2 regions of the Bradyrhizobium sp. SZCCHNRI20481 genome follow, and region 2 is predicted to be linked to the other one. Evidence: predicted binding sites of a transcription regulator. Region 2 holds the regulator's gene; the other holds the start of a gene.
What was found. Region 2 encodes PhoB, which activates phosphate uptake and scavenging genes when phosphate is short. Its sites were predicted from a motif close to TGTCATNNANCTGTCAT; they were not measured.

Region 1: a site for PhoB is predicted at 3,543-3,559, ahead of QX132_RS20195 (Orn/Lys/Arg decarboxylase N-terminal domain-containing protein). Genes of this name have one in related genera too.

What each region holds. Positions count from the first base shown of each region.
Region 1 covers NZ_JAUEUE010000012.1:45,473-53,437, reverse strand. Annotated here, with positions in the region: gene QX132_RS20210 (hypothetical protein) at 1-68, shown strand, start outside; gene QX132_RS20205 (hypothetical protein) at 338-550, shown strand; gene QX132_RS20200 (N-acetyltransferase family protein) at 559-1,131, opposite strand; gene QX132_RS20195 (Orn/Lys/Arg decarboxylase N-terminal domain-containing protein) at 1,140-3,497, opposite strand; gene cobT (nicotinate-nucleotide--dimethylbenzimidazole phosphoribosyltransferase) at 3,641-4,696, shown strand; gene QX132_RS20185 (histidine phosphatase family protein) at 4,696-5,289, shown strand; gene cobS (adenosylcobinamide-GDP ribazoletransferase) at 5,286-6,005, shown strand; gene cobD (threonine-phosphate decarboxylase CobD) at 6,002-7,033, opposite strand; gene cbiB (adenosylcobinamide-phosphate synthase CbiB) at 7,056-7,965, shown strand, end outside.
Region 2 covers NZ_JAUEUE010000007.1:275,664-283,628, forward strand. Annotated here, with positions in the region: gene QX132_RS13950 (HoxN/HupN/NixA family nickel/cobalt transporter) at 1-22, opposite strand, end outside; gene QX132_RS13955 (trypsin-like serine protease) at 199-1,515, opposite strand; gene phoB (phosphate regulon transcriptional regulator PhoB) at 1,661-2,368, opposite strand; gene phoU (phosphate signaling complex protein PhoU) at 2,385-3,101, opposite strand; gene pstB (phosphate ABC transporter ATP-binding protein PstB) at 3,132-3,953, opposite strand; gene pstA (phosphate ABC transporter permease PstA) at 3,950-4,831, opposite strand; gene pstC (phosphate ABC transporter permease subunit PstC) at 4,835-5,833, opposite strand; gene pstS (phosphate ABC transporter substrate-binding protein PstS) at 5,930-6,940, opposite strand; gene QX132_RS13990 (LysR family transcriptional regulator) at 7,871-7,965, opposite strand, start outside.

The DNA of each region.
Region 1 (7,965 bases), on a different contig from region 2:
ACATTGCTATTTTCGGAGCCGTCTCGACAGCCCAGTGGTGGCTGATCATTTTTCCAGGGGCGCCATGAGCTTAGGCCACGTTTTTCGCTCGGCGCGGAAGGGAAATTGGTCCGATGCGCCGGTTGAACGCCATCCTGAAGTCGACCCACGGCCGCGTCCGTCGCGCCGTCTCGGAGTTCGTCGCGATCGCCGCCGCGAGCCTGCCTTCGGTGGGCGCCTGAGCGCCGGTTCCACCGCTGCGTCAAATATTTGCATCGGCCGCTTGATATCGGTGAACAGCGGGAGGAGAAGCGCGGTAACATCACCTTCGAGCACTGCGTGAGAGGCAGGAGGTTGCATGTCGCGCTATGTCATCCATTTCATGAAGGACGTGCTGGGCGAGAATGGCCGCCAGTGCGAGATTTGCCAGAGCACGTTGGAGGTTGAGGCCGACAGCGAAGGCGAAGCCGCAGAAATCGCAAAGTCCAGGTTCTGTAAACAGCAGGAGGTGCGCGACTGGTCGCTGCATGCCGACCGCATTGAGGTGAAGGCGGCCGACTTTCCGTCCTGACCTGCGGCTCAGCGGCCCAGCCCAGCCGGTGCATCGCTGGCCCCGGGGCCCAGCGAGCGCTGCACCATCACGGTGTCGCACCAGCGGCCGTAACGGTAGGCTACTCCCGGCAGCAGCCCCACCCTGACGAACCCGAAGCGCTCATGAATGCCGAGCGAGGCGACATTATCGGCGTCGATATAGCCGATCATCTGGCGATATCCGGCCGCGGCGGAAGCATCGATCAGCGCCTGCATCAGCAGCCCGCCGACACCACGGCCGAGATGCTCATGGTGGACATAGATCGAATGCTTGACCGCGAACCGGTAGGCCGGCCGCTTCCTGAACAAGACGACATAGGCATAGCCCACGACTTCGCCGCGGAATGTCGCGACCAGATGTGGCAGCCGATGATTTCGCAGATTCTTGCGCCGCTGCTTGAGGTCGTCCGGCTCGGGCGCCCCGGAACCGGCGGCGCTGTCCTCGACCCCGCGGCGGACATGCCGCCGGTAGATCGAGAGCATGGCCTCGACATCCTCGTCGCGTGACGGCCTGACGAGGACCGGCGGCTCGGTGTCGCGAGCCGTGATCGCGCTGTCCATGGTTCGAATTACTCTGCGCAGACATAGGTATGGAGCCGGATCCGGCCGGACTCGTCGAGCTCCTTATACAGCCCCTGTATTTCGACCTCGAAACCGGGATAGGCGTTGAACGCCCGCTCGAACATCTTGAGGTAATCGATCATCGGCTGGGCGCGGTCGGATAGCCGCTCGCCCGGAACGATGGTGGCGATGCCCGGCGGATAGACCACGAAGGGGGTCGTCGCAATGCGGTCGGAGATGCGATCGATCGGCAGGTAGTCGACCTCGTTGCGCATCAGCGCACGCGCCGCCTCGCGTGGCGACATCGCGATCTCCGGCATGTGCTGCGGCTGAAACTGCTTTGCCTGCAGCGCGCTCACTTCGGCGTCGCGGTAGAAGCGGTGCATCTCGCCGCAGAGGTCGCGCAGCCGCAGCTTGCCGTAACGCGCAAAGCGCTTGCGGGTGAACTCCGGAATGGCGTCCTCCAGAAGCACGTTGTCATCGTGGAGCCGCTTGAAGGCGACCAGGCCACTGATCAGGGTTCCCGCCTTGCTCGCCTCGACCCCCGGCGTCAGCAGGAACAGCAGCGAGTTGAGATCGTTCTTCTCCGCCACGATGCGGTTCTCGCGCAGATATTGAGCAACGATCGGAGCCGGGATGCCGTGATCGGCATAGCCGCCGGTGGCGCGATCGAAGCCCGGGGTCAGCAGGGTCAGCTTGTTCGGATCGGTCATCGCGAAGCCAGGGGCGAGGTCCGGAAAGCCGTGCCATGCCGCGCCCGGCGCGAGCTGCCACAGCGCGGTATCGGTTGCGAGCTGGTCGGTCGAGATCGCCTCCCAGGCCACGTCATGGCTAGCCCCGGGATTGGCCGCATCGGGGATCGACACCCGGTCCGGCACGAACGGCTCGAAGAACCAGCGCCGCGCCGGATCCTTCTCCTTCTCCTCGAATTCCCGGCGCATCGCCCTGATCTTCTTGCGCAATTCGATTCCGAGCCGGATCGTGTCGTCCCACAGCACCTCACCGGAGCGGCCCTTCATCATCTGCGCGCCGACGTCCAGCGAGGCGAACAGCGGGTAGAACGGCGAGGTCGAGGCGTGCTGCATGAAGCTTTCGTTGAAGCGGCGATGCTCGACCCGCCGCCGCTGGCCCTTGATGTGGCGGTCCTTGACGTGGATCTGCGAGGCCTGGGAGAAGCTCGCGAGCTGCTTGTGGGTCGATTGCGTGGCGATGATGCCGGGGGCGTCGGGTCCGAGATCGCCGAGGCCCATGGCGAAGCGGCCGGCGTAGAGCGGGTGGAATTTCATGAAGCCCGCCCAGGCCTCGTCGAACATGATGTAGTCGCAGAGGTGCCCGATCCGCTTCAGGATCATCTCGGCGCTGTGGATCGTGCCGTCATAGGTGCACTGCTCGACCACCGCGACGCGGAACGGCCGCTCCTTGCGCCAGGCGTCGGGGTCCTTGACCAGCGGGTTGTCGCGGATCTGCTGTCGCAGATGCTCTTCGTCCAGCAGATCCCAGCGCATCGGGCCGATCAGGCCCCAGGGGTTGCGAACCGTTGGGACGTAGATCGGGACGCCGCCCGAAATCAGCAGCGCGCCGTGATGAGCGGCCTTGTGGTTGTTGCGATCGAACAGCACGAGGTCGCCGTCGGTGACCAGGGCCCCGAGCACGACCTTGTTGGAGGTCGAGGTACCGTTGAGGACGAAATAGGTCTTCTCGGCGCCGAAGATCTGCGCGGCTTCCTTCTGCGCGCGCAGCGCCGGCCCCTCATGGGTCAGGAGATCGCCGAGATCGAGCACGGAATTGTCGAGATCGTCGCGGAACACGGCCTCGCCGAGATGCTCGACGAAGACCCGGCCGATCGGGCTGCGGCTATAGAACACGCCGCCATTGTGCCCGGGGCAGGTCCAGAGCTGGTTGCCTTCCTCGGCATAGTCGACCAGCGCGCCGAAGAATGGCGTCTTCAGTGTCTCGGCATATTGCTTCAGCCGGCTGACCAGGTTCTTGGCGATGAAGGCTGGAGTCTCTTCCGACAGGAACACGTAGCCGTCGATGAAATCGAGCACCTCGACCGGCAGATCCTCGAACCGCTTGCGGCGGATCAGGAGGATGATCGGGAAGTCCAGTCCGCGACGGCGCATCAGGTTGATCAGCGACGCCGTCTTGCCTTCCAGGCCCTTCTTGCCCCAATCGACGACCATGCAGCCGATCGCGGCATCCGTCTGCACGGCGATCTCGGCGTCCTCCAGCTTGCGGGCGCGCACCACCTCGAAGCCCGAGCGCTGGATCTCCTCGATGATCTGGTTGAAGCGGAGCCCCGCAAGGTCGTCGGTCTCGAACACGGGCGCGGCGAACAGGAAGGTGAAGCGGCGGAAGTATTCCATGAGAGTCTTTCGGGCTGGGTGGGCAGCCACCTGTCGTCACGTTCGATGACGCTTCGATGACAATAGGGCGCCTCACGGAGCTTGTCTCGGCCGCCTCGCAGTGGCAATCGTCCCGAACCCGAGTGACGCTGAAAGGATCCGTGGTGCTTCCCGAATGGATCAGCCTTGATTGTGTGGCGCCGTCCGAGCTCCATCGGCAGGCAGCGCTGGAACGCCAGGCCCAGTTGACCAAGCCGTTTGGCGCCCTTGGGCGATTGGAGCAGGTGGCGGTCGATCTAGCCGCGCTGCAGGCGTCGGAACGTCCAGGGGCCGACCGGGTGCCGGTGGTGCTGTTCGCAGGCGACCACGGCATCGCGGCGCGGGGGGTCTCGGCCTATCCGCCCGAAGTCACGGTCCAGATGCTTCACAACTTCGCCCGCGGCGGTGCGGCGATTTCGGTGCTGTCGCGCAGCCTCGGCTGTCCGCTGGAGGTGGTCGACGTCGGCACGCTGGCGAGCGAGCCGGTGCCCGGCGTGGTCGTCGACAAGCCGCGGCGCGGCACGCGCGACTTCAGCACCGAGGCGGCGCTGACGCTGGAGGAGGTCGCGTTTGCGGCCGAAGCCGGACGGCGCGCGGTGGTGCGGCAGGCCGATCACGCGCCGCAACTCGTGATCTTCGGCGAGATGGGGATCGGCAACACGACATCGGCGGCAGCGATTGCCGCCGCGCTGCTGTCATGCGCGCCCGCGGACATCGTCGGCAGCGGCACCGGGCTCGACGCCGACGGACGGGCCAGGAAGGCTGCGGCGATTGCCGATGCGTTGGGGCGACACGGGCTCACGGCGGGAGCGGCCGTCGCGGACGTCCTGGTCGCCGTCGGCGGTTTCGAGATCATTGCGATGGCCGGCGCGATCGTCGCCGCCGCGCAGCGGCGCTGGCCGGTGCTGGTCGACGGCTTCATCGTTTCTGTCGCGGCGCTGGTCGCCGTCCGCCTCAATCCCTCCTGCCGGCCTTGGCTGCTGTTCTCGCATCGCTCGGCCGAGCGCGGCCACGCCATCGTGCTCGACGCCCTCGGTGCCCGTCCCCTGATCGACCTCGATCTGCGGCTCGGCGAAGCCTCCGGCGCCGCCACTGCGCTGCCGATCATCCGGCTGGCCTGTGCGCTCCACGGGGGCATGGCCACCTTTGCGGAGGCCGCGGTCTCGGGAGCCAAGTCCTGATGCGGATCGATCTGCTGCGGCACGGGACGACAGGACGGGACGGCTATCTCGACGGCCGCACCGACCCACCGCTCAGCGAGCCCGGCTGGGATCAATTCCGGCTGCAGACGCAAAGCCGGATCTGGCACAGTGTCGTGAGTTCGCCGTTGGCGCGCGCACGTGCGGCAGCGGAGGATTATGCCCGGCAGACCAACTGTGCGCTGGACATCGATGCGGATTGGAGCGAGCTCGATTTCGGACGCTGGGACGGAAGAAGCCGCCGTGACATCGCTGCCGAGCGGGGAGGGGAAGCCGCGCTCCACGCCTTCCACGCTGATCCCGCGGTCCGGGCGCCGAACGGTGAGAGCTGGGCCGATCTGCAGGCGCGGGTATCGCGCGCGACTCGTCGCATTCTTGCCAGGTCCGGGCCTGCGCCGGTTTTGGTGGTGGCGCATGGCGGCGCCATACGCGCAGCGCTCTCGCATCTGCTCGGCTGGCCGCTGCACCAGCTGTGGAGCTTACGCATTCGCCCTGGTACGCGGATCACGCTCGAAGCCGGGCAGGGCGATGATGGTGTACCTTGGGGCGAAATCGTCGAGATCATCCAGCCATGATGCTTCGTGAATTCTGGATCGCATTGCAATTCCTGACACGGCTGCCGACACCGCGGGTCGCTGAGTTACGACCGGACGATCTGGCGCGGGCGTCGGTCTGGTTTCCGGCAGCCGGACTGGTGATTGGCGCCTGTCTGGCGCTGGTCGCCCGCCTTTTTCATGATGCCGATCCGTGGATCGTCGCGCTGACCGTGCTGGTCGCCTGGATCGGGATCACCGGCGCGTTGCATCTCGATGGGCTCGGCGACGTCGCCGATGCGTTCGGCGCCTCGCATGGCAAGCCGGAGCGCTTCATCGCCGTGCTTGGCGATCCCCACGCCGGCAGCTTCGCTGTCGTCGCGATATCCCTGCAGATCGCCGCGAAGCTGGTGCTGATCGCCGAGCTGGCGACGGGGCCGACGGCCTGGGCGCTCGTGCTGATCCCGGCCTGGGCGCGCTGGGGAACGCTGGTGTGCAACAAGACGCTGCTTTCGCTGAAGCCGGGGCTGGGGGCGAGCATCTCCAACAGCGTCGGCTGGAACGTCATCGTCGCCTGGGGCGGCGGACTCGCGATCGGTGCGCTCGCCGGCGCGGTACCGACGCTGGTTGCGATTGGTCTCGTTCCGGCGGTCGCGTTCTACTGGCAATGGCGGCTCGGCGGCATCACCGGCGATTGCCATGGCGCCAGCATCGAGGTCACGGAAACGCTGCTGCTTGCCGCCTGCGTGCTCGGTTAGAAGGCATCGCCGAGCGCCGGCGCCAGCCGGTGCCACTCGGACGCATTGCCCGGCAGGCCGAAGCGCAGCCAGCTCGGCTGAGCCGGAAAGCGCCGGACGTGGATGCCGTGCCGGGCGAGCCGCTCGGCGATGTCAGGCGCGTTCGGCGATGTGATCAGCCTGAACAGCGGCGTGCCGCCGATGACCGCGCAGCCGGCCTTGCTCAGAAGATCGTCGATGCGCTGACAGTCGTTCGCCAGCCGCGCGCGTGTCTGCTCCAGCCAAGCAGCGTCGGCCAAGGCCGTCGTTCCGATCGCGAGCGCAGGTCCGGATACGGCCCAAGGCCCGAGCTCGTCGCGGAGTCGGCGGACGACGTCAGCGGAGCCGATCGCGAAACCGAGGCGGACGCCGGCAAGGCCGTAGGTCTTGCCGAACGAGCGCAGCACGATCGTCGCCGGCGGCAGGTCGGCTGCGAGGCTGGCGTCGGCGGGACAAAGATCGATGAATGCTTCGTCGACGATCAGCAGGCCGTCGCGCCGGCGCAAGGTCGCGGCCAATCCGACCAGCACATCGCGGGGCAGCAGGCGGCCGGTGGGATTGTTGGGATTCACGACGACGGCAACATCAGCATCGGCGAGCGCATCGACATCATCGACCAGACCGACGCGATGCCCACAGCGGCGCCAGCACAGCGCATGCTCCTCGTAGGTCGGGGCGAGCACGGCAACCCTCGAGCGTGGGCGCAGCCGCGGCAGGATCTGCAACAGCGCCTGCGTGCCGGGCGCGATAACGATCATTTCGGGCCCCGCCACGCCATAGCGCGCAGCAGCCGCTGCGCGCAGCGCGTCGTCTTCGGCTTGGGCCGGCAAGCGCGCCCAACTTGCGGGCGGAATGGTCGGCACCGGGTAGGCGACGGGATTGATGCCGGTCGACAGATCGATCCACGGCCGCGGCGCATCCGGGTAGCGACGGCTGATCGCAGCGAGATCGCCGCCGTGAAGGATCGCTTCCGGCTGGTCCGCGCCCGTGCTAGTCGCTCTGTCGTCCATGTCTGTCCTTCAGCGGAGATCGATGTTCGTCTCTCTCGCGCTCACGGCGCTGCTCGTCGAGGCGGCGGTCGGTTATCCCCAGGTCCTGGTGCGGCGGATCGGCCATCCCGTGATGTGGATGGGTGCGCTGATAGCATGGGCGGACCGCCGCTGGAACGGGGCAGGAGACGGCTTTGCCGCGCGACGAGCCCGCGGCGTCGGGCTCGTCTGTCTGCTCGTGGCCGGCATGATGACCATCGGCCTCGCCGCAGCATGGGTGATGCAGGCGGCCGTGGGCGAGCCGGTCGCAACGATCATCCTTGGTGTGGCGGCAAGCAGCCTGCTGGCCCAGCGCAGTCTCGACACGCATGTCGCCGCGGTTGCAGAGGGACTGGAGCAGGAGGGGCTCGAGGGCGGCCGCCGAGCCGTCTCGATGATCGTCGGCCGCGATCCCGATCGGCTGGATGAAGCAGGCGTTGCGCGGGCCGCGATCGAGAGCCTGGCAGAAAACTTCTCCGATGGCGTCGTCGCGCCCGTGTTCTGGCTCGTCGTCGGCGGGCTGCCGGGCATCCTGATCTACAAGGCTCTCAACACCGCGGACAGCATGATCGGTCATCTCTCGGACCGGCACCGCGCGTTCGGCTGGGCGGCGGCGCGGCTCGACGATCTCGTCAACTTGCCGGCCTCGCGCCTGTCCGCGCTGTGGATCGCAGCCGCTGCGGCCTGCATCCCGAGCGCCTCGGCTTCGGCCGCGGTGCGAGCCGTTGCACGTGATGCGTCGAAGCATCGTTCGCCCAATGCCGGCTGGCCGGAAGCGGCGATGGCCGGTGCGCTCGGACTGCGCCTGGCGGGGCCGCGCGTCTATCACGGCCATCTGGTCACCGATGCCTGGATGGGCGACGGGCGCGCCGATCTCGACGCGTCCGACATCCGGCAGGCCTTGCGGCTGTATC
Region 2 (7,965 bases):
GATCAATTGGAACAATCGTCATACTCGGACTATAGCAAGAGCCAGGCCAGTTCGGTAAAGCCCCCGCTGCAGGCAAAAGCTGCAGGAAAACCTGGGCGGCGCTTCCCGGATTGCCCTCTCGCTTGGCAACCCGCTATCCAGTCACGCACAGATCATGACCAGCGGCGGGGACCTCGTCCCTCTCGCCCCCTCCTTCCCTCACCGCGCCGAGGCACTCTGTGCCGCGATCTCGCGCCGCACGACCGCCTCGAACTGGCTCGCGGGGGCGGCGAACATCAGCCGGGTCTCCTCGTGGAACGCCGAGAAGATGCCGACCACGGCCGGCTCCCCGCCGACCTCGGCCAGGATCGGCGAGCCCGAATAGCCGAAATTGGCCAGGCAATGCACTGTCAACAGCCGGGCATCCCCGGTCATGCCGGCGCTGCAATTGCGCTGGCCGGTCGGCGAATAGCGCCGCTCCTGGCCATAGCCGATCTCGGAGATGGTTCCGGCCGTGGTCGCAGCCGCGAGCTCCTCGCGGGTCAGCGCCTTGACCGCCACCGGCTTCGACGGCAGAGCATCCTTCAGCACGATCAGCGCCCAATCGGCGGGCGAGCGGTCGAGCGACCATCTGTCGTGCCGGGTCGGAACGAAATCGGGCGCCACGATCAGCTTGTCGGCGACCGACGATGCCGCCGGCGTGCCACGGTTCATGCCGGCCAGGAAGCGGACATTGCCGGGGCTGACCTGCGCCACGCCGTTGAAGACGCAATGCGCGGCGGTGAGCACGACGCGCGGCGCCACCAGGGTGCCGGTGCACCAGCCGCCGCTCGAGTATTGCGCGACGGTGACGACGCCGATCGACGACGCCGGCCAGGAGGTGGGATCGACGACCTCGCCGATGTGGCGATCGAGCCCGAGCAGTTGCTCCGGACGCGGAGTGGCAATGCCCGCATCCGCCGATTCCGGTTTCGGCTGCCAGGACGCAATGGCGCTCTGGGCCTGGACGCGCTGCGGCTCGGTCAACCTGACCCGCTGCACGTCGCGGCCGGCCGATCGCACGCCACTACGGCCCGCCATCACCAGCCAGGCATAGCCCTGCACGACGTCCTGTTTCACACCGCGGCCGTCGAGCAGCATCAGGCCGAGCATGTATTGCGACTGGGCGAAGCCCTGCGCCGCGGCGCGGCTGAACCAGCGACTGGCTTCGCCGTAGTTGGAGGCAACACCCTCGCCATTGACGTAGGCGATGCCGAGATAATGTTGCGCGACGGCGAGCCCCTGATCGGCGGCCTTGCGGTACCAGGCCAGCGCCTCGCTCGGATTACGCGGCACGCCCCAGCCGAACGCCTGCATGAAGCCGACGTCGAACTGCGCCCGCGCATCGCCCTTGGCGGCCAGCGGCAGCAGCCGTCGCATCGCCGCCGCATGCTGCCCGTTGCCTGCCGCCGCGACCGCGTCTTCGAGCTCGGCGGCCGTGGCGCCCGCCAAGCTGCCGAGCAGCATGACAAGAGATATGATGATGGTCTTGATCAAGGGCGTCCGCTGGGACCGAAACATCGTGACGGGCCACGAAGCAGACACGATCAAGACGGCGGCGGCGTGGCGGAAAGCGGACCGCGATCTCCTCAATCGGGCCCGCTCGCGCCTCACACCTTCTTCATCCTCACGCCCATCGCCCTTACACCTGCTCGCTCTTGGCGAAGCGATCATCGAGCGCATAACCGGCGCCGCGCACGGTGCGGATCGGGTCCTGCTCGCGGCCGGGATTGAGCAGCTTGCGCAGGCGGCCGATATGGACGTCGACGGTGCGCTCGTCGATGTAGATGTCGCGGCCCCAGACGCTGTCGAGCAGCTGTTCGCGGCTGAACACGCGGCCGGGGTGCTCGAGGAAGAATTCGAGCAGGCGGTATTCGGTCGGGCCGAGATCGATCGGCCGCCCCGAGCGCGCCACGCGGCGTTTCTCGCGGTCGAGCTCGATGTCGCCATAGGACAGCACGGTCGCCAGCCGCTCCGGGCTCGCCCGCCGCAGCAGGCCTTTCACGCGCGCCAGGAGCTCCGGCACCGAGAACGGCTTGACGATGTAGTCGTCGGCGCCGGTGGCGAGTCCGCGCACGCGCTCGCTCTCCTCGCCGCGCGCCGTCAGCATGATGATCGGCAGTTGCCGGGTCTCGGAGCGCGCGCGCAGGCGGCGGCACAGCTCGATGCCGGAGAGGCCCGGCAGCATCCAGTCGAGCACGACGAGATCCGGAACGCGCTCCTTCAGCCGCGTGTCGGCCTCGTCGCCGCGCGCCACGGTCTCGACCTCGTAGCCTTCGGCCTCGAGGTTGTAGCGCAGCAGCGTCGTCAGCGCCTCCTCGTCCTCCACCACCAGAATTCGGGCGCCCATGTCTGAACCGTCTCTCTTAGTTACCGGGAATCGTCGTCGCGAAGCTCGTCATGTCGCCCTTCGGGCGCTTGTCCATGATCTGCTGGCCTTCGATCATATAGAATACAGTCTCGGCGATGTTGGTCGCGTGATCGCCGATGCGCTCGATGTTCTTGGCGCAGAACATCAGGTGGATGCAGAACGAGATGTTGCGCGGATCCTCCATCATGTAGGTCAGGAGCTCGCGGAACAGCGAGGTGCAGATGGCGTCGACTTCCTCGTCGCCCTTCCACACCGTCATCGCCGCCGGCAGGTCATGCGCGGCATAGGCGTCCAGCACCGTCTTGACCTGCGACTGCACCAGATCGGTCATGTGCTCGAGGCCGCGGATCAGCTTCAGCGGATGGAAGTCGCTCTCCAGCGCCGCGACGCGCTTGCCGATGTTCTTGGCGAGGTCGCCGATGCGCTCCAGATCGGTCGCCACGCGCATCGCGCCGACGATCTCGCGCAGGTCGACCGCCATCGGCTGGCGACGGGCGATCGTGAGCACGGCGCGCTCCTCGATGATGCGCTGCAGCTTGTCGACCTCGGCGTCGGTGGCGACCACCTTCTGGCCGAGCGCGATGTCGCGCCGCACCAGCGCATCGACGGAATCGACGATCAGCCGCTCCGCGAGGCCGCCCATCTCCGATACCAGACGGGTGAGGTCCTGCAGATCGCTGTCGAACGCCTTGGCGGTATGTTCACTGGCCATGATGATCTCCTGAAGACAATGTCGTCGGCGTCAGCCGAACCGGCCGGTGATGTAATCCTGGGTCCGCCGATCACTCGGCGAGGTGAAGATCTTGCTGGTGTCGTCGAACTCGATCAGCTCGCCGAGATACATGAAGGCGGTCTTGTCGGAGACGCGCGCCGCCTGCTGCATGTTATGCGTCACGATGGCGATCGTATAGTTTTCGGCGAGCTCCTGGATCAGCTCCTCGACCTTGGCGGTCGAGATCGGATCGAGCGCCGAGCACGGCTCGTCGAACAAGATCACCTCCGGCCGGACCGCCACGGTGCGCGCGATGCACAGTCGCTGCTGCTGGCCGCCGGACAGCGACAGGCCCGAGGCGTTGAGCTTGTCCTTGACCTCGTTCCACAGCGCGCCGCCGCGCAGCGCCTTCTCGACCCGGTCGTCCATCTCCGACTTCGAGATCTTCTCATAGAGGCGGATGCCGAAGGCGATGTTCTCGTAGATCGTCATCGGGAACGGCGTCGGCTTCTGGAACACCATGCCGACCCGGGCGCGCAGCAGATTCAGATCGAGCTTGGGATCGAGGATGTTGGTGTTGTCGAGCATCAGCTGCCCGGTCGCCCGCTGGCCCGGATAGAGATCGTACATCCGGTTGAAGATGCGCAGCAGCGTGGACTTGCCGCAGCCGGACGGGCCGATGAACGCGGTGACGCGGTTGGTGCCCAGCGACAGGTTGATGTTCTTCAGCGCGTGATGGTCGCCGTAGTAGAAGTTGAGGTTGCGCGCGGTCACCTTGGCCGGCGCATCCGGAAGCGCCTTGCCGTGAAGAGCGTGATTGGGCTGACTGACGGAGACGGACAGTTCGGTCATTTGGTGTTCCTCTCGGCGCCGAGAATGCGTGCACCGATGTTCAGGGCGAGCACGGCCAGAGTGATGAGAAGGGCTCCGCTCCAGGCCAGTTGCTTCCAGTAGGCATAAGGGCTCTGGACGAAATTGTTGATGGTGACGGGCAGGTTCGCCATCGTCCTGGAAAGGTTGAGGCTCCAGAACTGGTTCGACAGCGCGGTGAACAGCAGAGGCGCGGTCTCGCCGGCGACGCGGGCGGTGGCAAGCAGCACGCCGGTGATGAGGCCCGAGCGCGCCGCCCGATAGGCGATGCGGCGGATCACCAGCGAGCGCGGCAGGCCGAGCGCAGACGCCGCCTCGCGCAGCGGGTTGGGCACGAGCAGCAGCATGTCCTCGGTGGTGCGCAGCACCACCGGGATCACGATGACCGCCAATGCAAGGGAACCCGCGAGTGCCGAGAAGCCGCCCATCGGCACCACGACCGCACCATAGATGAACAGGCCGATGATGATCGAGGGCGCCGACAGCAGGATGTCGTTGATGAAGCGGATCACCGAGGTCAGGCGGTCGTTGCGGCCGTATTCGGCGAGATAGGTGCCGGCGAACAGGCCGAGCGGCGCGCCGATGCCGACGCCGATGATCGTCATGATCAAGGAGCCGACGATGGCGTTGCGCAGGCCGCCTTCGCTGGAGCCGGGCGGCGGCGTGTCGGCGGCAAAAACCTGCAGGCTGAGGCCGGCGAGTCCGTTATAGAACAGCGTGAACAGGATCAACGCCAGCCAGGTGACGCCGAACATCGCGGCGGCGACGCAGAGGCCGCGGATCACGATGTCCCTGCGGCGCCGGCGCGCATAGATCGGATTGACCTGCGCATCGAGTGTAAGCGTGTCAGCGCTGGACATGGCTTATCTTCCCGCCTTGGCTTCGAGCCGCATGAGCATCAGCCGCGCGCTCGCCAGCACGAAGAAGGTGAGCACGAACAGCAGCAGACCGAGCAGGATCAGGCTCGACTGGTGCAGCCCGTCGCTCTCCTGGAATTCGGAGGCGATGGCGGCCGAGATCGTGGTGCCCGGCGCGAAGATCGAGGATGAGATCCGGAACGAGTTGCCGATGATGAAGGTCACCGCCATCGTTTCGCCGAGCGCACGGCCCAGCGCCAGCATGACGCCGCCGATGACGCCGACGCGGGTGTAGGGAATGACGACGCTGCGCACGACCTCCCAGGTGGTGCAGCCGACCCCGTAAGCGGCTTCCTTCAGCACCGGCGGGACGGTCTTGAACACGTCGACCGAGATCGAGGTGATGAACGGTAGCACCATGATCGCCAGGATCAGCGAGGCGTTGAACAGGCTGAGATAGGACGGGGGACCGGCGAAGATGTCCTGCAGCACGGGGATGCCGGCGCAGAGATTGATCATGAACGGCTGGAACGTATAGGCCAGGAACGGCCCCAGCACGAAGAAGCCCCACATGCCGTAGATGATCGAGGGAATGCCGGCGAGCAGCTCGATGGCAAGTCCGATCGGACGGCGCAGCCATTGCGGGCACAGCTCGGTGAGGAAGATCGCAATGCCCAGACCGACCGGAATGGCGATCAGCATCGCAATGAAGGACGTGACCAAGGTGCCGTAGATCGGGCCGAGCGCGCCGAGCACCGGCGGATCGGCCGACGGCGCCCAGCGCCGCGTCCACAGGAATTCGAAGCCATATTCTCTCATGGCCGGCCATGCGCCGACGATGAGCGACAGGATGATGCCGCCCAGGATCAACAGGACGGAGATCGCGGACAGCCGCGTGATCCAATAGAAGGTCACGTCGCCGAGCTTGAAGGCGTTGAGCGCGCGTGCCCGGTCATAGGGTCCGGCAGCGGCCGCGATATCGCTGACTTCGGTCTGAACCGCCATCTCTGCCAATTCTGCCCCCTGTTCCTTGGACACGCCGCAACCCCGGTAGCGTCCCTCCCCCGGAGGCCGGGAGAGGGGATTTTCGATACGTCCAGCTCAGCTCTTGATGTCGGCCGACCAGGTCTTCTCGATCAGCTTCACGACGCTGTCGGGCATCGGGATGTAGTCGAGCTCCTCAGCCATCTTGCCGCCCTTCTCGAACGACCACTTGAAGAACTTGATGGCTTCGCCGGACGCCGCCTTGTCGGCCGGCTCCTTGTGCATCAGGATGAAGGTCGCCGCCGTCATCGGCCAGGACTTGTCGCCGGGCTGGTTGGCGAGGATCACGTAGTAGCCGGGGGCCTTGGCCCAGTCGGCATTCGCGGCCGCGGCCTGGAAGGCCTCGACGGTCGGCTGCACGGTCTTGCCGGCTTTGTTCATCATGCCGGTGTAGGTGAGCTTGTTCTGCTTGGCATAGGCGTACTCGACATAGCCGATCGAGTTCTTGGTCTGGCCGATGTTGCCGGACACACCCTCGTTGCCCTTGGCGCCGACACCGACCGGCCACTCGACGGCGGTGTTGAAGCCGATCTTGCTCTTCCAGTCGGCGCTCACCTCGGAGAGGTAGTAGGTGAAGTTGAAGGTCGTGCCCGAGCCGTCGGAGCGGCGGACCACGGCGATCGCATCGGACGGCAGCTTGACGCTGGGGTTGAGCTTCTTGATCGCGGCGTCATCCCACTTGGTGATCTTGCCGAGATAGATGTTGGCGAGCGTCTCGCCGTCCAGCACCATCTCGCCCGGCTTCACGCCCTCGAGGTTGACGACCGGCACGATGCCGCCCATCACCATCGGCCACTGCACCAGGCCGTCCTTCTCGAGCTGCTCGGCCTTGAGCGGCGCGTCGGTGGCGCCAAAGGTCACGGTCTTGGCCTGGATCTGCTTGATGCCGCCGCCAGAACCGATCGACTGGTAGTTCAGACCGTTGCCGGTCTCCTTCTTGTAGGCGTCCGCCCACTTGGAATAGATCGGGAACGGGAACGTCGCGCCCGCACCGGTAATGTCGGCAGCGAAGGCCGACGTCGATGCGGCGACCAAGCCGGCAGCGACGATAGCTTTGACGAAATTCATAGCTGGTCTCCATGCTTGGGAAGCGAAGCGCCATCTGCGCCCGATTGCGCTTCCCCGGCCGCTTTACGGGGCCTCAGTGTGGCTTTTATAAAGGTTCGATGACAGTCGGATGACAGTCACAAGCCGTTGATAAGTATTGATCTTTCGATCCAAATCCGAATTTCTACGGGCCAACCGACATATTGCGGCGGGCTGCGGCACCTCGCGTCCGTGCGAGCGTCGCTCCCCCCCGAGGACAGACCATCACCGCCGTCATCGCCCGCGCGGGCGGGCGAACCAGCATACCACCGGCGGCCATGATCCGCCGAGACGCCGCGGCGTACTGGATGCCCGTCTGCGCCCTGGGGTTATGGGTCCCGGATCGGCGCGCTGTGCGCGCTTGTCCGGGACGACACCGGGGATTGGGTTGGCGACATGAGCAGCCATGGAGATGAGCGCGTGCGTTCCCGCGGCCTACGAGGCCCGAGGTGTGGGTTCGTCGTGTCCCTCCTGATCATGAGAGGGCGCGAGGAAGGCCGGACCTCGGCTGAGGCCCGTGGCCCGCCTGCTCAAAAGAATGCAGGCGGCAGGTACCACAGGTACAGCCGGACAGACCCGGCCTTCCCCGCGCGACGGTGTTAACGGTGTCCTTCGTGCTCTCCCTGGGGATCGGCGTTCTTGCCCCCATCGCCCGCGCGTGCCGTCAAGCAACGACCACGGACTTGACCTCAGCGTCGAGAGGCCAGGACCACACGACTTCGCCGTCCGCGCCGCCTGCGCTCGTCTGGCACAGCCGTCACGTCCATCGCAGCCCACCTCCACGTTCGTGACGACGCGTACGTCCCTCTGCTCGAGGCGGGATGCACGCAGGAGACCATGATTTCCGAAAAATAGCAAGGTAATTATTTTTCTCAGAACATGATCCGCCCTCCCCCGCACGCGGGCATCGGCTCAATCCGGCTTGGGCGGCTCGATCCAGATTCCCGGGTCGGAATGGGTCCGGATGTGATCGACGAGGAAATCGGCGAACACCCTGATCTTGGCCG